Regions from separate parts of the Rhodococcus sp. NPDC056743 genome, predicted to be linked through region 1. Evidence: riboswitches for the same ligand, from Rfam matches in the RefSeq annotation. Region 1 holds a riboswitch; the other holds the start of a gene.
What was found. A riboswitch is a leader RNA that binds a small molecule or an ion and turns the genes downstream of it on or off. The one in region 1 is predicted to bind cobalamin.
Positions count from the first base shown of each region.

Region 1 (4,211 bases):
AGAACTCCTGAATCTCGGCGTCCTGCCCCGGTTCCTGATCTCCGAACTGGTTGCTCGGGAATCCGATGACCCGAAGACCACGGTCCTTGTTCTCGCGATACAGGGCGTCGAGGCCTTCGTACTGCGGCGTGAATCCACACTTGCTTGCCACGTTGACGATCAACAGAAGGTTGCCCTTGTACTGGCTCAGATCCTCGGTGGACCCGTCGGCAGCCTTGACGGCAAAGTTGTGGACGGTCATGAATTCTCCTGATTATCGAAGTGATTGTCTTGCTTACCAAGCTAGTTCATACTTCCCGGCGATCGTGATCGGGCGCACAAACCCTGGGCCGCGCCTAACTGTCGGTGTCGGTGGACCCGTCGTCGGCAAGCACGCGGTACAACGCCCGACGCGCTTCGATCAGAACATCGGCGGCGGCCTTGACCTGCTCCGGAGTACCAACTGCGGCAACCTGACCGGCAGCACCCATCAGTTGTCCGATCAGCTCACGCAGATCCTGTTCCGGGGCGCCGACGCTGTCACGAACCTCGTCCCACGGTGCGCCGAGGTCTTCCCGGTGCTGCTCGACGTACGCGACGCCTTCTTCGGTGAGCTTTGCTGTCTTGCGCCCGGCCACCTTGTCGATGATCACGAGGCCTTCGTCTTCGAGTTGAGACAGCGCCGGGTAGATGGAACCAGGACTCGGCTTCCATACTCCGCCACTGCGTTCGACGATCTGCTGAATCAGTTCGTAGCCGTGCATCGGTTCTTCGGCGATGAGGAGCAGAACAGCTGCACGAACGTCACCGCGGCGCCCCCGCCCGCCGCGTCCGCGACCACGACCGAAGTGCGCGCCGGGACCGAAGCCGGGGCCCTGTCCACCGTCAGGTCCGAACCGCCCCCGACGATGCCCGCGTCCACGCTCGCCCTCGGGAAAATGCCTGTCCATAGCTGCTGCCCTCCACCGATATCGCTGATAGTTCGACGATATATCGCATCGCTGGAGGGTGCAACGACGCGAGCCGTAATCAGCCCTGCGTCACGCGCAGCCCGTCCGCGAGCTTCTCCAGAGCGTCGATCTCACGGATCCCCGGGTCCATCTCCGCCCCGGACAACGTGACGTAGTGACGGTTGCGCACGGCAGACATCTGCGCGGTCACCGGATTCGATTCGAGGAAGACGATCTTCGTCTCCAACGAATCACCGTCTACCCGCCGACGGTGAAGATCACCGAGCACCAGAACATCCGGGTCACGGTCTGCAACCGCCTCCCAACTCACTTCCGGCCAATCATCGGAGAGGTCTGCAAATACGTTGACGGCACCCACCTGTTCAGCAAGAAGCCCTGGAGCCGAACAGCATCCGGCCATGTACGGAGCTTCGAGCCCGGAGAACCAGAAAGCCACTGTTCTTCCCGAACCGGCCACATCAGCCGCGGCCACCGAAAGGCGCGACTGTAGTTCGGCGATCAACTCTGCGCCACGATCCTGCACGTCGAAGATCGCCGCCAACTCACGAATCTCCCGGTACAGCGTGTCGATGCTCAGAGTCTCCGTACGCGAGACGTTCTCTCCCGCCACGACGGCGTCGGTACAGACAGACGGCGACTGATACGTGGGAATCCCCAGTTCGGCGAATCGCGACCGCTCTGCGACGACAGCGGACGTGAAAGTGTGGGCGCTCGCCGACGTCACGAGGTCGGGTTCGGTGTCGAGTACCACCTCGAGCGACGCGTCGTTGTCGGCGAGTCTCGGCACCAGGTCGTTCTGAGCTGCGAGAGGAGCGAGAACGGGATCGAACCACGTGGAGGTACCCACCATCCGGTTGCCGAGACCGAGCGAGAGCAATATTTCCGTCGAACCCTGATACAGCGACACAGCTCGTTGCGGCGCCGAATCGAATGTTACTGTCACCCCACAATTTTCGAGTATCAACGGGTAGCTGGTGGGGCCCGCTGCATCAGCGGCGACTGTTGTCGGGGTTGTGGCGTCCGGCGGCGAAGCGTTGGAGCAACCGGCGAGTAGTGCGGTGGTGCAGAGTAATCCGGTCGCGGCAGTGAGTGCGCGCGTCAGCGGTGCGGTGGGCACGGAAAGTCGTCCTTCGATCAGGGGCTCGGTCGCGGAGCCCGACATGCGGCAATCGGCATCACAGGATGCAGTTACGATCACCACTTCGATGTGGTGCCGGACGAGTATTCGGACTCGTGGGAAACCCCATCGCCGTTGCGCGTCAGTTCCGGATTCTCACCGGCATTCCCTCGTCAGACAGTGGTCAGTATAAGCAGCACCTGTCCGTGATCATGCAGCGCTCCAGGTCACCAAGAAATCCTCAGCCGATTCTGCGCGGGTCGATCTGAATACGCACCGGACCCGAAGATTTGCGGGCGCTCCGAGCCGCGCGAGCATGAGCCAGAGAGTCAGCCAGTGCCCGGCCGTCCTTGCGCGGCACCCGAATCAGCAGCCGCTCGGGAGCTACACCTGCCTCGTCCTCGCCCGAATACGGAAGCCTCTCCCCCGCAGGCAATTCCACGGGCCCGAGAAGAACTGCACTGGCAGGTAGATCAGCGGAGGCCACCAATTCGGCAATCGCGGCGCTACCACCGTCGATTGCCGCCAGATGCACCGCAGGCGGAAAGCCGACCTCGTCGCGTTCGTCGAACTGACTGCGGGCGTGACCGACCGGATCCCATCGCACCAAGGCCTGGACCGTCGGGATTCCCGAATCCGCGACGACAACGACCTCGCCGCCGTCAGAGAGTGGAATCACCAAGGCGGCAGCCGACATCCAGCGTCGCAGCGTCTCCTCTTCGGCGCGAAGGTCGGCGCGACCGAGCAATGCCCACCCGTCGAGTAACAACGCAGCACCGTAGCCCCCGGTCATCACCGGTTCTGCGCCGACGGTCGAGACCACCAGCGCGGGGCCTTGGGCAACTTCCTTGACCACATCGCCGCCACCGGACAGCACGACCTTCACCCCGGGGAACGCGCGACCGAGTTCCTCGGCTGTTCGGCCGGCCCCGACCACGACGGCACGAAGCGCTTTGGCTCCGCAGGCATGGCACCGGTAGGCCGCATCGGCGACGCCGCACCAGCGGCACTCGGGAATTCCGGCGCCGTCCGGCCCGGCGGCAGACGGCAACGCCAACGGCCCGTTGCAGCGACGGCACCGCGCCGGTGCCCGGCACTTCCCGCAAGCGAGCGTCGGAACGTAACCACGCCGCGGCACCTGAACCAGCACGCCACGGCCGTCGGCCAATGCGCGCCTGGCAGCGGCAAAAGCGATCGCCGGCAACCGCGCTGCCCGCGCGCCGGGGTCGCGGGCCAACGCATGATCACTGTCCGCCAGAGCAGTGATCTTGGGCGAGCAGTGCCGGACCACATCGCGAGCGGCAACCAAATCATGGGCCCACCCCGAATCGACGAGCACCTGAGACTCCGCAGTTCGGGAGAACCCGCCGATCACCACGGCGCACCCCGCCACATGCGCCCGCAACACCGCGGACTCGCGGGCATGCGGGTACGGCGAGCGCGGCTCGGACAAGTTGTCGTCGCCGTCGTCCCACACGACAACAAGTCCGGTGTCCGGAGTGGGAGCAAATACGGAACTTCGCGTTCCGACGACGATGCGAGCACTTCCGCGGAGCGCCGCAAGCCACCGCCGATAGCGCATGGCCGGGCCAAGTCCCGCTGAAAGCCCTACTACCGCTTCAGGTCCGGATACTTTCTCGCACGCGGCAAGGACTCGATCGAGATCACGCTGATCCGGAACAACGATGACCGCACTCTTGCCTGCCGACGCCACCGAGCCCGCAAGTTCGGCCAACCGCAGCGGCCAGTCTTCACCGGGCAATGCCTGCCACACCGCTCGCGGAGCGCGCAGTTCGCGGACGGCGGTGACAAACGCATCTCCGTAGTGATAGAGGTGCCATCCTCGTTCGTCCAGAGTGGGAGCGGCAATGTCACCGCTGGGTTCCCACGCCTCGCCCTCGACCTTGGCGTGACGCGGCGGGACGGCTAGCCGGAGCACGTCCGCCCGGGTGCCTGCGTAGCGCTCGGCAACGCGGTCGACCAACTGCGCTATTTCGTCAGTGAGGACTCGCTCGGCGGAGATGACACGTTCGAGCCACCCGAATTTGCCCTGATGATCACTTGTCGCCTCGCGGGAGACGATGAAACCGTCGACCAGACGACCAGCAAAGCGGATGCGCACCCGTACACCGGGTTGCGCATCC
Region 1 is NZ_JBHTZI010000003.1:194,094-198,304, reverse strand. It holds gene ACFRFQ_RS08365 (glutathione peroxidase) at 1-241, opposite strand, end outside; gene ACFRFQ_RS08360 (PadR family transcriptional regulator) at 336-929, opposite strand; gene ACFRFQ_RS08355 (ABC transporter substrate-binding protein) at 1,009-2,067, opposite strand; cobalamin riboswitch at 2,149-2,286, opposite strand; gene ACFRFQ_RS08350 (primosomal protein N') at 2,309-4,211, opposite strand, start outside.

Region 2 (4,211 bases), on a different contig from region 1:
TAGAGCACAATTGGGGGTGGTAAACGGCGCACTTACGCCCAGGTAACCTATTCGGCGTAACACAGCAGGCGGATGCGCGCACGGCTAATGACAAGGAAGTCGATTCTCCAGTGTCGAATCAGAACGCGGTAGAGACGAAGACGGATGTAGTGCTCGTGGGTGCGGGCATCATGAGTGCCACGCTTGGTGCGTTGTTGCGCCAGTTGCAGCCCGACTGGTCGATTTCGACCTTCGAGAGGCTCGACGCCGTCGCAGCCGAGAGCAGCGACCCGTGGAATAACGCGGGAACCGGTCACTCCGCGCTCTGTGAGCTCAATTACACCCCCGAGAACTCGGACGGCACGGTCGACATCAAGAAGGCCGTCAACGTCAACGAGCAGTTCCAGGTGTCCCGTCAGTTCTGGGCACACGCTGTCGAGCAGGGTGTGTTGACGCAGCCCAAGGAATTCATCAACCCCATCGCGCACGTGAGCTTCGTTCACGGCGAGGCCAACGCCAAGTACTTGCGTGCTCGCTACGACGCACTTGCCGGCCACCCGCTCTTCCGCGGCATGGAGTACATCGACGATCCGGCCGAGTTCACCAAGCGCCTGCCGCTGATGGCAAAGGGCCGCGACTTCTCGGATCCCATCGCCCTCAACTGGAGCCAGGACGGCACCGACGTCGACTTCGGAGCGCTCACCAAGCAGCTCGTCGGCTACATCGGCAAGACCGGCGGCAACATGTACTTCGGTCACGAGGTCACCAACCTCACCCAGAACTCCGACAAGACGTGGACCGTGAAGGTCACCAACCGTCGCACCGGTGAAAAGCGCGTCGTGCGTTCACGATTCGTCTTCGTCGGTGCCGGTGGTGGCGCTCTGCATCTGCTGCAGAAGTCGGGTATCAAGGAAGCCAAGGGCTTCGGCGGATTCCCCGTCAGCGGCGCGTTCCTGCGGTGCACCAACCCCGACCTGATCGACCAGCACAGCGCCAAGGTCTACGGCAAAGCCGCCGTCGGCGCTCCTCCCATGTCGGTTCCGCACCTCGACACGCGTGTCATCGGCAACAAGCCGGGCCTGCTGTTCGGACCGTACGCCGGCTGGTCACCGAAGTTCCTCAAGCAGGGTCGCGTCACGGACCTGCCCGGTTCGGTCAAGCCCAACAACATCCTCTCGATGCTCGGCGTCGGCGTCAGCGAACTCGGCCTGGTCAAGTACCTGGTCAGCGAGCTCACCAAGAGTGAAACCGGGCGTATCTGGGATTTGCGTGAATTTGCGCCCAAGGCCGAGACCAAAGACTGGGAGCTCATCACCGCAGGTCAGCGCGTCCAGGTGATTCGCCGGGCCAAGGGCAAGGGCGGCGTCCTCGAATTCGGTACCGCTGTCGTGGCTGCCGAGGACGGATCGATCGCCGGACTGCTCGGTGCCTCTCCCGGCGCGTCGACGGCTGTTCCCGCGATGCTCGACGTCCTCGAGCGCTGCTTCCCGACCGAATTCCAGGGCTGGAAGGGCAAGCTGCGCGAGATGGTTCCGTCCATCGGCGTCAAGCTCACCGACAACGAGGGACTTTTCAACCAGGTCTGGGATTGGTCCTCGAAGGTGCTCGAGCTCGATTCCGCGTCATCAACTGTTTCCCTTCCGGTCGCGGAAACCGCTGCAACTGTGTGATAGTCGCACCCATGACGGCAACAGCAGCATTGAAGCGTTCATGGGCACTCGACCTCGACAACAAGACTTTCTACGAGTTGTTGAAGCTTCGGGTAGAAGTATTTGTCGTCGAGCAGGCCTGCCCGTACCCCGAGTTGGACGGGCGGGACCTGCTGACGGAAACCCGCCATTTCTGGCTGGAGCAGGACGGCGAAGTGGTGTGCACACTCCGCCTCCTCGAAGAGCACGACGACGGCAAGAAGAGCTTCCGCATCGGTCGACTCTGCACGTCCCATGCAGCACGCGGACAGGGTCATACGACGCGATTGCTGCAAGCTGCACTGGCAGAAGTGGGCGAGGCGCCGTGCCGCATCAATGCCCAGACCTATCTGGTCGACATGTACAGCAAGCACGGATTCAAGGCTGACGGCGAAGAGTTTGTCGAGGACGGTATTCCGCACACCCCGATGCGCCGCGGTGGCGGCGAGCCGTTCGTGCTGGCCAGCTGAATCGTTCGATGCGCGACCCAGTCGGCTCACGCAATTGTGGGCCGACTAGGGTTTTTTCGATACCGAATGCTCGCGGGGAAGTCCTGTTCGATTCAGGTGCGGTCCCGCCACTGTAAAGATCTCTCGAGATCTCAGCCAGATTGCCGCGACATTCGGATGAAGCCAAGTTCTCGGCGAGGAAACCGAGAGGTGGAGGGATGTCGACGTGCGGGTAGAAGACGATCAGGCGGCGGTGGCGGGGTTCCCGTTCAGCGCGGTGGTGGGCCAGGACCAACTGCGGTTGGCGTTGTTCCTCTGCGCGGTACACCCCGGAATCGGTGGCGTGCTGGTTCGCGGCGAAAAGGGCACGGCAAAATCGACCGTCGTGCGCGCCTTGACGGCTTTGCTACCGGCCGTCGACGACGCCGGTGCGACACGTCCCGCCAGACTGGTCGAACTGCCCGTCGGGGCAACGGAAGACCGTGTCATCGGCTCGATCGACCTCGAAAAGGTATTGCGCGACGGTGAGCGCGCCTTCCAGCCCGGACTGCTGGCCGCAGCGCATCAGGGTGTTCTGTACGTCGACGAGGTGAACCTTCTCCACGATCATCTGGTGGACGTTCTTCTCGACGCAGCTGCGATGGGTCGAGTGCATGTCGAGCGGGACGGGATTTCGCACTCACATGCCGCGAAGTTCGTCCTCGTCGGAACGATGAATCCCGAAGAGGGAGAACTGCGTCCACAGCTTCTGGATCGTTTTGGTCTTGCGGTGGACGTGTCCGCATCTCGCGACGTGGATGTGCGGATGGAGGTAGTGCGCCGACGCCTCGACTACGAACGCGATCCGCAGGCGTTTGCCGACCGCTACGCCCCCGCCGATCAGGAATTGGCCGCCGAAATCCTTTCTGCGCGTACCCGACTGGATGACGTGGAGCTGAGCAACCGAGAACTGCGACGGATTGCGTCGTTGTGCGCGTCCTTCGACGTCGACGGTATGCGCGCCGATCTTGTTCTCGCCCGTACGGCTACCGCTCATGCTGCGTGGCGTGGTGGGACCGAGGTCACCGAGGAAGACGTACGAGTCGCGGCGGAATTGACTCTGCCACATCGCCGTCGACGCGATCCCTTCGACGAGCCGGGCCTCGATCAGCAGCAACTCGACGACGCGATGGACCGGGCCGACGAGGATGCTCGGGCCGGCGAGCCGGAACCGCCCGAGAATCCTGAGCCCGAATCAGGCAGCGGTGAACCCGAGGGCGGCGAACCCGAAGACGGGGGCCCGGATGACGGGGGCCCGGATGACGGGGGCCCGGATGATGAAGGGCCTCAGGATGATCCGGACGGTCCGGGTGGGGGAGTGCGCGCCACCGATCGGCCGTCCGCCCCGCCGAGCAGCCAGTTCAAGGCCAAACTTCTCGAAGTTCCCGGCGTCGGAGAAGGTGCGCCCGGCCGGCGGTCACGATCCACGTCGTCACGTGGACGCGTCGTGCGGTCGACCACCGATCGCGGGCACGGTCTGCACCTGACGAGCACAGTGTTTGCCGCTGCGGAATCGCAGGTTGCGCGTGGCCGCACGGCGGGCCGTCTGCGATTGGCGCCGGACGATCTGCGCGGCGCCATTCGTGAAGGGCGCGAAGGAAACTTGATCGTGTTCGTGGTGGACGCGTCGGGGTCCATGGCTGCGCGCGACCGACTGTCCGCGGTGACCGGCGCCGTGGTCTCGCTGCTCCGCGACGCCTATCAGCGCCGCGACAAGGTAGCCGTCATCACCGTCCGGGGCCGCGAAGCCGAACTGGTTCTGCCGCCGACGTCATCCGTGGACATCGCGGTTCGCCGGTTGCAATCCATGCGAACCGGTGGCAAATCGCCACTCGCAGAAGGGTTCTTGCGTGCCCGTGAGGTGATTCTGCGCGAACGGCTCCGGGATCCGCAGCGCCGCGCACTCATGGTTGCGTTGACCGACGGCCGTGCCACCGGCGGCAAGGACGCGCTGCACCGCGCGCGTGTCGCCGCGCACCTGCTTGCCGACGCATCGGTTGCCTCGATCGTGGTGGACTGCGAAACCGGGCTTGTCCGTTTGGGATTGGCCGCAGAA
Region 2 is NZ_JBHTZI010000008.1:392,464-396,674, reverse strand. It holds gene mqo (malate dehydrogenase (quinone)) at 111-1,649, shown strand; gene ACFRFQ_RS20565 (GNAT family N-acetyltransferase) at 1,661-2,137, shown strand; adenosylcobalamin (AdoCbl) riboswitch at 2,187-2,333, shown strand; gene ACFRFQ_RS20560 (magnesium chelatase subunit D family protein) at 2,370-4,211, shown strand, end outside.
Region 2: another riboswitch for cobalamin. It lies ahead of ACFRFQ_RS20560 (magnesium chelatase subunit D family protein); the one in region 1 lies ahead of ACFRFQ_RS08355 (ABC transporter substrate-binding protein).